2 linked regions of the Modestobacter italicus genome follow. The protein of the gene in region 2 binds, or shares a complex with, the protein of the main gene of each other region. Links are inferred from orthologs where the notes say so. Each region holds a gene or a part of one and is shown on either strand. Other genes may lie near its edges.

Region 1 (4,848 bases), 3.7 Mb from region 2 along the record:
TGGACCGGTTCCTGCCGGTCTGGATCGTCGCCGCCATGGCCGCCGGACTGCTGCTGGGCCGGCTCGTCCCCGGCCTGGACGACGCGCTGGACGCAGTCAAGATCGGCGACGTCAGCTTGCCGATCGCCGTCGGGCTGCTGCTGATGATGTACCCGGTGCTCGCGAAGGTCCGGTACTCCGAGCTGGACCGGGTGACCGGTGACCGGAAGCTGCTGATCGCCTCGCTGGTACTGAACTGGCTGGTCGGCCCGGCGCTGATGTTCGCCCTCGCCTGGCTGCTGCTGCCTGACCAGGCGGAGTACCGCACCGGCCTGATCATCGTCGGGCTCGCGCGCTGCATCGCCATGGTGCTCATCTGGAACGACCTGTCCTGCGGCGATCGGGAGGCGGCCGCTGTCCTGGTGGCGATCAACTCGGTCTTCCAGATCCTCGCCTTCGCCGCGCTCGGCTGGTTCTACCTGCAGGTGCTGCCCGGCTGGCTCGGGTTGTCGACGACCTCGGCGGAGTTCAGCGTCTGGGCCATCGTGCTGTCGGTGCTGGTGTTCCTGGGCATCCCGCTGCTCGCCGGCTTCCTCACCCGCACGATCGGGGAGCGCACCAAGGGCCGCGACTGGTACGAGGGCAGCTTCCTGCCGAAGATCGGCCCCGTCGCGCTGTACGGCCTGCTCTTCACCATCGTCATGCTCTTCGCGCTGCAGGGCGACGCGATCACCTCGCAGCCCTGGGACGTCGTCCGCATCGCGCTGCCGCTGCTGGCCTACTTCGCCCTGATGTTCGGCGGGTCGTTCCTGCTGGGCATGCGGCTGCGGCTGGGCTACGCCAAGACCGCGACCCTGGCGTTCACCGCCGCAGGCAACAACTTCGAGCTGGCCATCGCCGTCGCGATCGGCACCTTCGGGGTCACCTCGGGCCAGGCGCTGGCCGGCGTGGTGGGCCCGCTGATCGAGGTCCCGGTCCTCGTCGCGCTCGTCTACGTCTCGCTCTGGGCCGCCCGGCGCTGGTTCCCCGGTGACCCGACCGTTCCGGCCCGCATCGACAAGGGAGCATCACGATGACCCAGACCGAGCGCACCGCTGGCTTCCCGGGGCTGCTGGACCCCGATCTGGTGCTCCGGCGCCACGTCGAGGACCTGTCGGCCCGATTCACCGGGATGGTGAGCCCGGAGACCGTCGAGCGGATGGTCTTCGAGTCCTACACGGCACTCGGTCGTACCGCCAAGGTCAAGGCCCACCTGCCCGTGCTGACCTGCCGGTTCGCCACCGAGCGGCTCACCGCCCTGGCGCAGGCCAAGGGAGCGCTGGTCAAGGAAGCCCCCGAGGTGCTGTTCATCTGCGTGCAGAACGCCGGGCGCTCTCAGATGGCCGCGGCCATGGTCGAGCACTTCTCTGAGGGGCGCGTCCACGTGCGCTCCGCCGGGTCCATGCCCGCCGACGAGGTCGACCCGGTCGTCCTCGAGGTGCTGGCCGCCCGCGGCATGAAGGTGACGGACGCCTTCCCCAAGCCATTGACCGACGACGTCGTCCAGGCTGCCGACGTGGTCATAACGATGGGCTGCGGCGACGCCTGCCCGGTCTACCCCGGTAAGCGGTACCTGGACTGGAGCGTCACCGACCCCGCCGGCCAGGACCCCGCTGCCGTCGACGCGATCGCCTCGGACATCGAGACCCGTGTGCGGGGGCTCCTCTCCGAGCTCGGCGCATGAGTCGGAGCCTGGTCATCATCGGCGGCAGCGACGCCGGCATCTCCGCCGGTCTGCGCGCCCGCGAGCTCGACCCGACCGCTGAGGTCACCGTCGTGGTGGCTGACGCCTACCCCAACTACTCGATCTGCGGCATCCCGTACTACGTCTCCGGCGAAGTGGCGCCCTGGCAGTCGCTCGCCCATCGCACCTACGCCGACCTCGAGGCGGCCGGGCTGACCCTGCGGGTCAACACCCGGGCCACGGCGATCGACGTCGCAGGCCAGCGGGTGGCGGTGACCGATCCTGATGGCACCGAGGAGCTGTTGGCCTACGACGAGCTGGTCGTGGGCACCGGAGCGCACCCAGCGGTCCCGGCCATCGCCGGCGTCGGTGGTCCCGACGGTCTCGGCCCGGCCGAGGGCGTGCACCTGCTGCACACCATCGACGACACCCACGCCCTGATGGCCAGCCTGACTGGCCGCTCCGTCGGTTCGGCGCTGATCGTGGGTGCCGGCTACATCGGGGTGGAGATGTCCGAGGCGCTGGTGGCCCGCGGTGTCGCCACCACCATCGCCCAGCGCCCGGCAGAGGTCCTGGCCACTGTGGATGCCGAGCTCGGCTCCCTGGTCCGGGCTGAGATGGAGGCACACGGCGTCGAGGTGCTCACCGGCACGTCCGTCACCGCCCTGGCCCGCACCGCAGACGGCCAGATCGCGGCAACCGGTGGCGGACTGAGCCGGTCCTTCGACGTGGTCGTCATCGTCGCCGGGGTCCGCCCCGACGTGGCGCTGCTGGTCGGGGCAGGGGCGACCACCGGCGCCGGCGGGGCGGTCGTCGTCGACGAGACGATGGCGACCGGACTGCCCCACGTGTGGGCCGCGGGGGACTGCGTCATCACCCACCACCGGCTGATGGGCCTCACCTACCTGCCGCTGGGCACCACCGCGCACAAGCAGGGGCGGGTCGCCGGCGCCAACGCCGTCGGCGGGCACGCCCGCTTCGCCGGCAGTGTGGGCACCCAGGTGGTCAAGGTCTTCGACCTCGTCGCGGCCCGCACCGGCCTGCTCGAGCACGAGGCGGTCGCCGCCGGGTTCCGGCCGGTCACCACCCAGACCAGCCCCAACGACCACAAGGCGTACTACCCCGGCGCCCAGCCGATCACGATCCGGGTCACCGCCGACGCCGACACCGGCCGCCTGCTCGGAGCGCAACTGGTCGGCCGGCTGGGCAGCGAGATCGCCAAGCGGGCCGACGTCTTCGCCACGGCGCTGTTCCATGCCATGACCGTCGAGGGCATCGCCGACCTCGACCTGGCCTACACCCCACCGCTGGGTTCACCCTGGGACGCGGTCCAGATGGCCGCCCAGGCCTGGAGCCGCGAACACCGACCGCCCAGCATCGACGCCCTACCGTCGGTTCCCAGCCGAACCGACCCCCTGATCAAGGAGAAGACCCCGTGAGTGACCGCCCCAGCGTGCTGTTCGTCTGCGTGCACAACGCCGGCCGCTCCCAGATGGCCGCCGGCTGGCTCCGGCACCTGGCCGGCGACGCCGTCGAGGTCCGCTCCGCCGGCTCGATCCCCGGCGACCAGGTCAACCCGGCCGCGGTCGCGGCGATGGCCGAGGTCGGCATCGACATCTCCGACCAGCGGCCGAAGGTGCTCACCACCGACGCGGTCGAGGCCTCCGACGTCGTCATCACCATGGGCTGCGGCGACGCCTGCCCGATCTTCCCCGGCAAGCGGTACCTGGACTGGGCGCTCGAGGACCCGGCCGGCAAGGGCGTGGACTCCGTCCGCCCCATCCGCGACGAGATCGAGGGCCGCATCCGCGGGCTGCTCGCCGAGCTGCAGGCGCCCGGCGTCAGCACCACCTCGTGACGGGCACGCCCAGCGTCCTGTTCGTCTGCGTGCACAACGCCGGCAAGTCCCAGATGGCCGCCGGGCTGATGCGTGATCTGGTCGGGAACGCCGTCGACGTCCACTCCGCCGGCACCGCACCCAGCGACGCGGTCAACGAGCAGTCCGCCCAGTCCCTCGCCGAGCTCGGCATCAACATCTCCGGCGAGCGGCCCAAGCAGATCACCGAGCAGCTGGTGCGTGCGGTGGACGTCGTCGTGGTCCTCGGCTTGGAGGCCGAGGTGGACCCGGTCGAGGGCACCCGCTTCCAGACCTGGGACACCGACGAACCGTCAGCGCGTGGCATCCAGGGCATGGACCGGATGCGGCTGGTCCGCGACGACATCGCCACACGGGTGAAGGTGCTGGCCGACGAGCTCGTCGGCGACTCAGGCACGCCGGATAAAGAGACTGGGACGCCCAGCCGCCGCTAGTGCCGGCCGATCCGAGTCGCCGCCCACAACCCGCATCGGCGGCAGATGTACACACCCGGAGTGCCGCCGAGTTCGTGAAGAGCGGTCTCCGGGAGCTCCCGCCCGCAGCAACCACATGTGTGAGACGTGGACGCGGATCGGCGGCCGCTGATGAGTCTCATCGCAGGACCTCCGTCAACTGCTCGGTGCTCGGTGCCCCGGCTGATCCGTCAGGGGTCCAGTAGACCCGGCAGGACAGGCCGATCGGGCGATCACGGTCCAGGAACGGATCTCGACCGTCGACCAACACCGTCGGGGAGCCCCGAAACTGCTCGGCCTCGGCTTGCTCCAGTGTCTCGATCTCCTGGTATCGCACGGTGACGGCACTTCGCCCAGCCAGGGCCAGCGCATCGCGGAGGCGAGCGTCGACGGTCCGCCAGTTCGGGCACTCATCGAAGTACACAAGGGCGACGTCCATGGTCGTGTCTCTCCCGACGCCGGTGGCGCTGTCTGTTCTCTGAAAGCGGTGGCTGGCCATGTTGTCGGATCGCGGCCTTCTGGCCAAGCAGCTGGAACCGAGCCAGGCATGCCTGTGGTTGCGCTCCCGCGTCCTCTACGAGCGGAAGCTGAACGCTGCAAGTACTGCGGCAGTGGTGACGAGCGCGGCGAGCCCAGCGAACGTCGCCGGGTAGCTGCCGACGGCCTCGGCCAGCGCGGTGCCCGCCCACGGGGCGAGCGCGGCCGCTCCAGTGATGGGAGCAGCGAACCAGCCGGACAAGGTCCCGTACCGGACGCTGCCCCACCGGTCGGCGACGACGGTCGCCTGCAGCAGCGTGCTCGTGCCACGTACCGCGCCG
Region 2 (7,370 bases):
TCGAGGACCTCGCCGGGCGGCTCTCCGACGTCTTCGAGACCAAGGTGAAGGTGCAGATCGGCCGGGCCAAGGGCCGGATCGTCGTCGAGTTCGGTTCGGTGGACGACCTGCAGCGCATTGTCGGCATGATGGCCCCCGACATCACCGGCAGGACCCAGCCCGACTAGCGCGACCCGATTACGTCACATCGACTATCGGGTAGTCCTTTACGGGCGGATCGGGCCCTCGGCCGCGGCGCGGGCGAGGAGCCGGCCGAGGACGTCGCCGAGCTGGTACCCGGCCGCCTCGACCGCCATCGGGAACATCGACGTCTCGGTCAGCCCGGGTGAGACGTTCACCTCGAGGAAGTGCACCTCGCCGTCCGGGGTGACGATGGCGTCGGTCCGGGACAACCCGGCCAGTCCGAGCTCCTCGTGCACCTGCAGCGCGACCTCGGCCGCGCGCGCCGCGACGGCTTCGGAGACCCGGGCCGGCGAGTGGTACTCCGTCATCCCCGGCGTGTACCGGGAGGTGTAGTCGAAGACGCCGGACTCGGGGGCGATCTCGACCGCCGGCAGCGCCTCGGGCCCCTCCCCCAGGTCGATGACCGACAGCGCCAGCTCGACCCCGTCGACGAAGCGCTCGACCATCACCGTGTCGCCGTAGGCGAAGCAGCTCACCATCGCCGCCGGCAGGTCCTCCACCCGGCTGACCTTCTGCACGCCGAGGGCGGAGCCACCGGAGGCGGGCTTGACCATCAGCGGCAGCCCGAGCCGGGCGACGATCAGGTCGAGCACCGCGCCGGCGCCCAGCTCGCGGAAGGTGCTGTGCGGGAGCGCCACCCAGTCCGGGGTCGAGACCCCGGCCGAGCGGACGACGGACTTGGCGGCCGGCTTGTCCCAGGCCAGCCGGCAGGCGGCGGCGGGCGAGCCCACGTAGGGCACGCCGGCCAGGTCCAGCACCGCGCGGAGCGCGCCGTCCTCGCCGGTGGCGCCGTGCAGCGCGATGAACACCGCGTCCACCGGGGTGCCGGTCAGCCCGGGGAGCAGCTCGGCGTCCGCGTCGTGCAGCTCGGCCTCGACGCCGGCGCGGCTGAGCGCCTCGACCACCTGGCCGCCGGAGTTGATGCTGACCTCCCGCTCGAAGGTCAGCCCGCCGGCGAGCACCAGCGCGCGCAGCGGGTCGGTGCGGGGTGCCTCCACCGGTGCGGCGGCCGGCTCGGTCATGGGTGGCTGTCCTCGTCTGCGTTGGCCGGTCCGATGACCGGCGGGGGCGGGGTGGAGACCGCGCGGAACGTCCCGGTGTCGACCGCGTCGAAGGTGGAGTGCAGGTCCAGCTCGGCCTCGATGACCCGGGCCAGCCGGCGCACGCCCTCGCGGATCCGGTCCGGCTCGGGGTAGCAGTAGGACAGCCGCATGTACTCCTGGCCCTGGCCGTCGGCGTAGAAGCCGATGCCCGGCACGTACGCGACGTGCGCGGCCACGGCGCGGGGCTGCATGAGCTTGGCGTCCAGCCCGTGCGGCAGCTTCAACCACACGTAGAAGCCGCCGTCCGGCCTGGTCCAGGTGGTGCCCGGCGGCATCAGGGCGGTCAGCGACTCCAGGGTCGCGTCCCGGCGCTCCCGGTACAGCTCGGTGAAGACCTTGATCTGCTCGCGCCACGGCTGGGTGTCCAGGTACCGGGCGACGGCGTACTGGGTCAGCGACGGCGGGCAGAGCACCTGCGCCTCGGTGGCCAGCACGAGCTTCTCCCGGACGGCGAGCGGGGCCAGCACCCAGCCGACCCGCAGCCCCGGGGAGAAGGTCTTGGAGAACGAGCCGAGGTAGATGACCCGCTCCTCGTTGCGGGCCCGCAGCGCGCGCATCGGCTCGTGATTGAAGCCCAGCAGCCCGTACGGGTTGTCCTCGATGACCAGCAGGTCGTACTGCTCGGCGATCGCGATGACCCGCTCGCGGCGGGGCTCGGAGAGGGTGATGCCGGCCGGGTTGTGGAAGTTCGGCACGGTGTAGAGGAACTTGACCCGCTCGCCGCGGGCCCGGCACTCCAGCAGCGCCTGCTCCAGCGCCTCCGGGATCAGCCCGTCGTCGTCCATGGCGACGTGCCGGACCTGCGCCTGCGCGGCCTGGAAGACGCCGAGGGCACCCACGTAGGACGGCGCCTCGGCGAGGATGACGTCGCCCGGGTCGACGAACACCCGGGTGACCAGGTCCAGCCCCTGCTGGGAGCCGACGGTGACGACGACCTCGCTGGGCCGCGCGTCGGTGATGCCCTCCAGGGCCATCACGTCGCAGATCCGCTCGCGCAACCGCGGGTCGCCCTGGCCGGAGCCGTACTGCAGCGTCTGCGCGCCCATCCCGGACACCAGCTCGCCGATCATCGAGCCGACCGCGTCCAGCGGCAGCGCGGTGACCGCCGGCATGCCGCCGGCCAGCGAGACGACCTCGGGCCGGCTGACCACGGAGAACAGCGCCCGGATCTCCGAGCTCTTCATCCCGTGGGTGCGTGCTGCGTACCGGTCTGCCAGGGGGTCCAGCCGCGGGTGCCGCGGGGAGACGTGCGGGGACGCACCGCTGGAGTACGCCCCGGCCTGACCGGTTCCGACCGCGGGGTCGGGCACAGGAGGGGTCACCCCCAGGAGTCTAAGCGGCGCAGCCGGACCGGTCCGTCCCCGGCGCGCCCCGGCGCGTCACGCGGTGGGCGAGCTCAACCGCGGCGGCAGCAGGAACGTGCCGGTCGCCGGGTCGGCGTCGGCGGGCAGGAACAGCCGCTGGACGGCGGCGACCACGGCCTGCGCCACCGTGCTCCGGGTGCGGGCGTCGAGCAGCAGCAGCCGGTCGACCGGGTGCGACAGGTAGCCGCAGTCGATCCGGACGGCGGGCATCCGGGTCATCCGCAGGATGTCCCAGGTCTTGGGGTGCGAGCCGCAGTCGAGCATCCCGGTGCGGGCGATGACCTCGCGCCGGACCAGGTTGGCGAACTCCTCGCCCACCGTGGAGCTCGCCCCGGACCCGGTGCCGTAGTAGTAGCTGGCCACGCCCCGGGCGTGCGCCGAGCCGTGCGCCTCCATGTGCAGGGAGAGGAACAGGTCGGCGCGGGTCTCGTTGGCGAACGCCGTCCGGTCGCCGACGACGGGGTCGCCGGTGCGGCCGCGGGTCAGGTAGACGGTGGCGCCCGCGGCGGCCAGTCGGCCCTCGATCCGGGAGGCCAGGTCGAAGACGAGGTCGGCCTCGGTGGTCTCCCCCGCGGTGTAGCCGGTGTCCCCGCCGCCGTGACCGGGGTCGATGACGATGACCCGGCCGATCAGGTGCGAGCCGGACTCCACCATCGAGGCGCTCTGCCGGAGCAGCTGCGGGCGACCGCCGGTGACCCGGCGGCCGAGCTGCTTGAGCGCGCGCAGGGTGGCCGGACCGCAGGTGCCGTCGGCGGTCAGGCCGTAGTCGCGCTGGAAGCTGCGCAGCCCGGACTCGGTCTCGGCGCCCAGGATGCCGTCGGCGCGGCCGGCGTCGTAGCCGAGCTCGAGGAGCAGCTCCTGCAGCCGGCGGACGTCGTCGCCGCGGGCCGGGTGCTCCGGGTCGTAGCGCAGCAGCCGGTCGCCCAGCGACCAGCGCGCCTCGTTCAGCGCCCGGTAGGTCTCGTCGCCCACCCGGCCGTCGACGGACAGCCCGCGGACCTGCTGGAAGTGCCGGACGGCGAGCTCGGTCGCCTGGTCGTACTCGGGGGCCGCGACGGGCTCGCCGTCGAGCAGCGCGAGCGACCGGAGGACCGCCTGCACCTCGGCCACGACGGGACCGGTGCTGCCGGGTCGCAGGACGTCCATGCGGCGGTCGTCGCTCCTGTCCTCTGGGATCGGGCCGGTGGGCTGGTGCTCACCGACGATTGTGGCATCCCCGCCGGGACCGGCGAGGCCCGCCGGTCCGGTCGGACGGGCGGGCCTCGGTGGTCACGCGGTGCCGGCGCGGGGCCGGCGGTGGCTCACAGGTAGTCGGAGAGGTCCGACAGGATGGCGCCCTTGGGCTTGGCACCGATGATGCTCTTGACCGGCTTGCCGCCCTGGAAGACGGTCATCGTCGGGATCGACATCACCTGGTAGTCCCGGGCGATCTGCGGGTTCTCGTCGATGTTCAGCTTGGCGATCGTGAGCTTGTCGGCGTGCTCGGCCGCGATCTCCTCGAGCACCGGGGCGACCATCTTGCACGGCCCGCACCACTCGGCCCAGAAGTCGACGAGGACGGGCTTGTCGCTGCCCAGGACGTCGCTGGCGAAGCTGGCGTCGGTGACGGTCACGGTGTTCTTGCCGGCCATGGGTGGTGCTCCTTCTTCTCGGGGGGAGGGAGTGGTTCAGCGCTCGTCGAAGGTCTCGGCGAGCCAGCGCTCGGCGTCGATCGCGGCGGCGGCACCGGTGCCCGCCGAGGTGATCGCCTGCCGGTAGATGTGGTCCACGACGTCACCGCAGGCGAACACGCCGTCGATGTTGGTCCGGGTCGTGGGGTGGTCCACCACGACGTAGCCCTCGTCGTCCAGCTTCAGCTGGCCGACGAACAGCTCGGTGCGCGGGTCGTGGCCGATCGCGACGAACAACCCCGACACCGGCAGGGACTCGGTGGCGCCGGTGGCGACGTCGGTCAGCTCGACGGCCTCCACGGTGGTGTCGCCGTGCACGTCGGTGACCTGCTTGCCCAGCGCCCAGCGGATCTTCTCGTTGTCCTGGGCGCGCTGCTGCATGATCTTCGAGGCGCGCAGCTCCGGGCGGCGGTGCACCAGGGTCACCGACTTGGCGAACCGGGTGAGGAAGGTGGCCTCCTCCATCGCGGAGTCCCCGCCGCCGACCACCACGATGTCCTGGTCGCGGAAGAAGAACCCGTCGCAGGTGGCACAGGCCGACACCCCGCGGCCCAGCAGCCGCTGCTCGTTGTCCAGCCCCAGGTACCGGTACTTCGAGCCGGTGGCCACGATCACCGCGTGCGCCAGGTGCACCTCGTCGCCGACCTTGACCACCTTGGGGGTCGCGGTGAGGTCGACCTCGGAGACGTCGCGGGCCACCAGCTCGGCGCCGAAACGCTCGGCCTGGGTGCGCATGTCGTCCATCAGCTGCGGGCCCTGGATGCCCTCGGGGAAGCCGGGGAAGTTCTCGACCTCGGTGGTGGTCATCAGCGCGCCACCGAACTGGGAGCCCTCGAACACCAGCGGGTGCAGGTTCGCCCGGGCGGCGTAGACCGCCGCGGTGTACCCCGCCGGACCGGACCCGATGATGATCAGGTCACGGACCCCGTCGTGCTCGGCCGGCGGGATGGCCGGCGCGGCGCTGGTCGGGACCGTCAGGCCGGGGGAGGTGTCATTGCTCGTCACGGGCGGCACAACGGACAGGGTAGGTGCGGCATTCCCCGCCCGCGTCAGCCCGCGGCGGTGACGGCGACCTCGGCCAGGTCGGCCTGGAAGCCGTCCGCGACCTGGGTCAGGCCGGTGACCCACACCAGCACGTAGCGGGCCGTCACCGGGGCGCTGAGGGCGATGTCGTCGGTGCCGGTGAGCGTGGCGGTCGCCGCGACCGGGAACGCCTCGAGGGCGCCGGTGGGGGCGCTGCCGGTGCGCACTTCGACCGTGGAGCCGGGGAGGGTGGTGGTGATCGTGACGCCGGCCAGGGCCTGCTCGCTGCCCAGGTCGTAGACGACGCCGACGCCGGGCTTGAGGTTGCCGAAGGCCGCCGAGCCGCGGTAGGTCACGGTCGACCACACGGTGCCGGGGTCGCCGTCGACGCTGCTCGCGACGTCGTCGTCGTTCTCCGGGTCGCCGTCGCCGAAGGGGTTGTAGATCGCCGCGGCGCTGACCGGGACGGGGGCGCCGGCCACCGGCGCGGCCGCGCTGCTCGGTGCGGGGGCCGACGCCGAGCCGGCGGAGGTGCCGGCGGAGGCGCTCGGGGTGGAGCCCTCCTGGTCGACGCTGCCGGCCACGGAGAGCACGTTGTTGCCGAACCACAGCGCGAAGGCGATCACCAGGGCGAGCGCGAGCAGCGGCAGCCCGACGACGGCCAGCCGGCGGCGCGCGCTGCTCGAGCTGCGGCGGTCGTCGGCGGGGGCGTCGTCGTCGGTGTCGAAGGTCTCGCCCCAGTCGAGGTCGTCCTCCTCGGCGGCGGGGGCGGCGGGGCGGGGCGGCAACGGCCGGCCGGGCGCCGCGCCGGGCACCGGGGGCAGGGAGCCCCGGTCCAGGCGCACCGGTCCGTCGTCGTCGGGGGTGTCCTCCCGGCGCTCGCGGAGCCGGCGCATCCAGCCGCTGTCGGTGTACCCGTCGGGCCGGACGGCCTCCTGCGGGCCGGTGCCGGGCCGCGGGGGCGCGGCGAGCAGCGCGACCATGGTGGCCGCGCTGGACAGCCCGGTGGCCGGGTCGTCGGAGCGCGCCCGGCGGACCAGGGCGGCCAGGTCGGGCGAGGCGATGCCGGCCCGGCCGGCGTCCTGCGGGCGGGAGCCGGTGAGGCAGAGCTCCAGCAGCGCGCCGAGGGCGGCGATGTCGCCCTTCTCGGTGCCGCTGGCCGCGGGCACCGACAGCAGGCCGACCAGCCCGCCGGGCCGGAGCACCACGTGCTCGGGGGTCAGCCCGCCGACCGCCAGGCCCACCCGGTGCGCCTCGGCGACGCCCTCGGCGAGCCGGCGCACCAGCGACCGGGCCTCGCGCTCGGGCAGCGGGCCGTCGGACGCCAGCCGGTCGGAGAGCCGGGTGCCCTCGATCCACTCGTTGACCACGTAGGCCGCGCCGCCGGGCTCGGTGCCCCCGGTGCCCTCCGCGGCGTCGTAGACCATCGCCAGGGCCGGGGTGGCCAGCCCCCCGGCGGTGAGCGCGCGGGTGATCCACTCGCGGGCGGCCGGGCCGCCGGGGGTGTGCACCCGCAGCGCCACGTCGCGGTTGAGCACCCGGTCGCGGGCGCGCCAGGAGCGGATGACCCCGGTGGCGGTCTCCTCGTCGGGGGCGACCTGGTCGAGCGGGCGGTAGCGGTCGGGCAGGCCCGTTGTCGTCGACGTCACGGACGCTGCCGACCCCCTGCTCGCTCGCTGCCGGGGACGGCGTCCCCGGGTCGGGCGCCGGACACCCGCGTCACCGTGAGCGCCCGAGCCGTGCCCGGACGCCGGCCACCGCGTCCCGGAGCTCCGGGACGCCGACCAGCACGGCACCCGCGACCACCGCGCTGCCGATGACCACGGTACCGAGGACCACGGTCGCGAGCGACCCCGGTACCGACTCGCCGAGCGACCGGCCGGCCAGCGACACCGCCGCCCAGCCCAGCACCGCGGCGACCGCCGAGACCAGCGCCATCCGGGCCACCACCTGGCCGGCCTCGCGGGTGACCCGCACGCCCAGCTTGCGCTGCAGCACGACGCTGCCGATCACCCACCCCGCGACGT

What was found. Proteins that work in one complex are often made in the same cells at the same time.
Region 1: the proteins of trxA (region 2) and MODMU_RS09245 are in contact, whole or in part, in an NMR structure (PDB 2IPA), measured with the Bacillus subtilis proteins. The link is inferred for Modestobacter italicus from one-to-one orthologs.

The regions. Positions count from the first base shown.
Region 1 is NC_017955.1:1,891,774-1,896,621, forward strand. The notes cover bases 1,850-4,848. They hold MODMU_RS09245 (arsenate reductase ArsC), read left to right. Parts: upstream 1,850-3,137; coding sequence 3,138-3,560; downstream 3,561-4,848. Other genes in these bases: MODMU_RS09240 (FAD-dependent oxidoreductase), read left to right, coding at 1,850-3,141; MODMU_RS09250 (arsenate-mycothiol transferase ArsC), read left to right, coding at 3,557-4,012; MODMU_RS09255 (DUF2703 domain-containing protein), read right to left, coding at 4,170-4,529; MODMU_RS09260 (MFS transporter), read right to left, coding at 4,605-4,848. Also shown: arsB (ACR3 family arsenite efflux transporter), read left to right, coding at 1-1,055; MODMU_RS09235 (arsenate-mycothiol transferase ArsC), read left to right, coding at 1,052-1,702; more of MODMU_RS09240, read left to right, coding at 1,699-1,849. UniProt on the Bacillus subtilis protein: Catalyzes the reduction of arsenate [As(V)] to arsenite [As(III)]. In vitro, can dephosphorylate para-nitrophenyl phosphate (pNPP).
Region 2 is NC_017955.1:5,562,119-5,569,488, reverse strand. The notes cover bases 2,617-5,350. They hold trxA (thioredoxin), read right to left. Parts: upstream 4,282-5,350; coding sequence 3,952-4,281; downstream 2,617-3,951. Other genes in these bases: trxB (thioredoxin-disulfide reductase), read right to left, coding at 4,318-5,334; MODMU_RS26470 (N-acetylmuramoyl-L-alanine amidase), read right to left, coding at 2,666-3,796. In the rest of the region: MODMU_RS26485 (ParB/RepB/Spo0J family partition protein), read left to right, coding at 1-167; MODMU_RS26480 (D-alanine--D-alanine ligase family protein), read right to left, coding at 207-1,205; MODMU_RS26475 (aminotransferase-like domain-containing protein), read right to left, coding at 1,202-2,608; MODMU_RS26455 (protein kinase family protein), read right to left, coding at 5,370-6,992; murein biosynthesis integral membrane protein MurJ, read right to left, coding at 7,063-7,370. UniProt on the Bacillus subtilis protein: Participates in various redox reactions through the reversible oxidation of its active center dithiol to a disulfide and catalyzes dithiol-disulfide exchange reactions.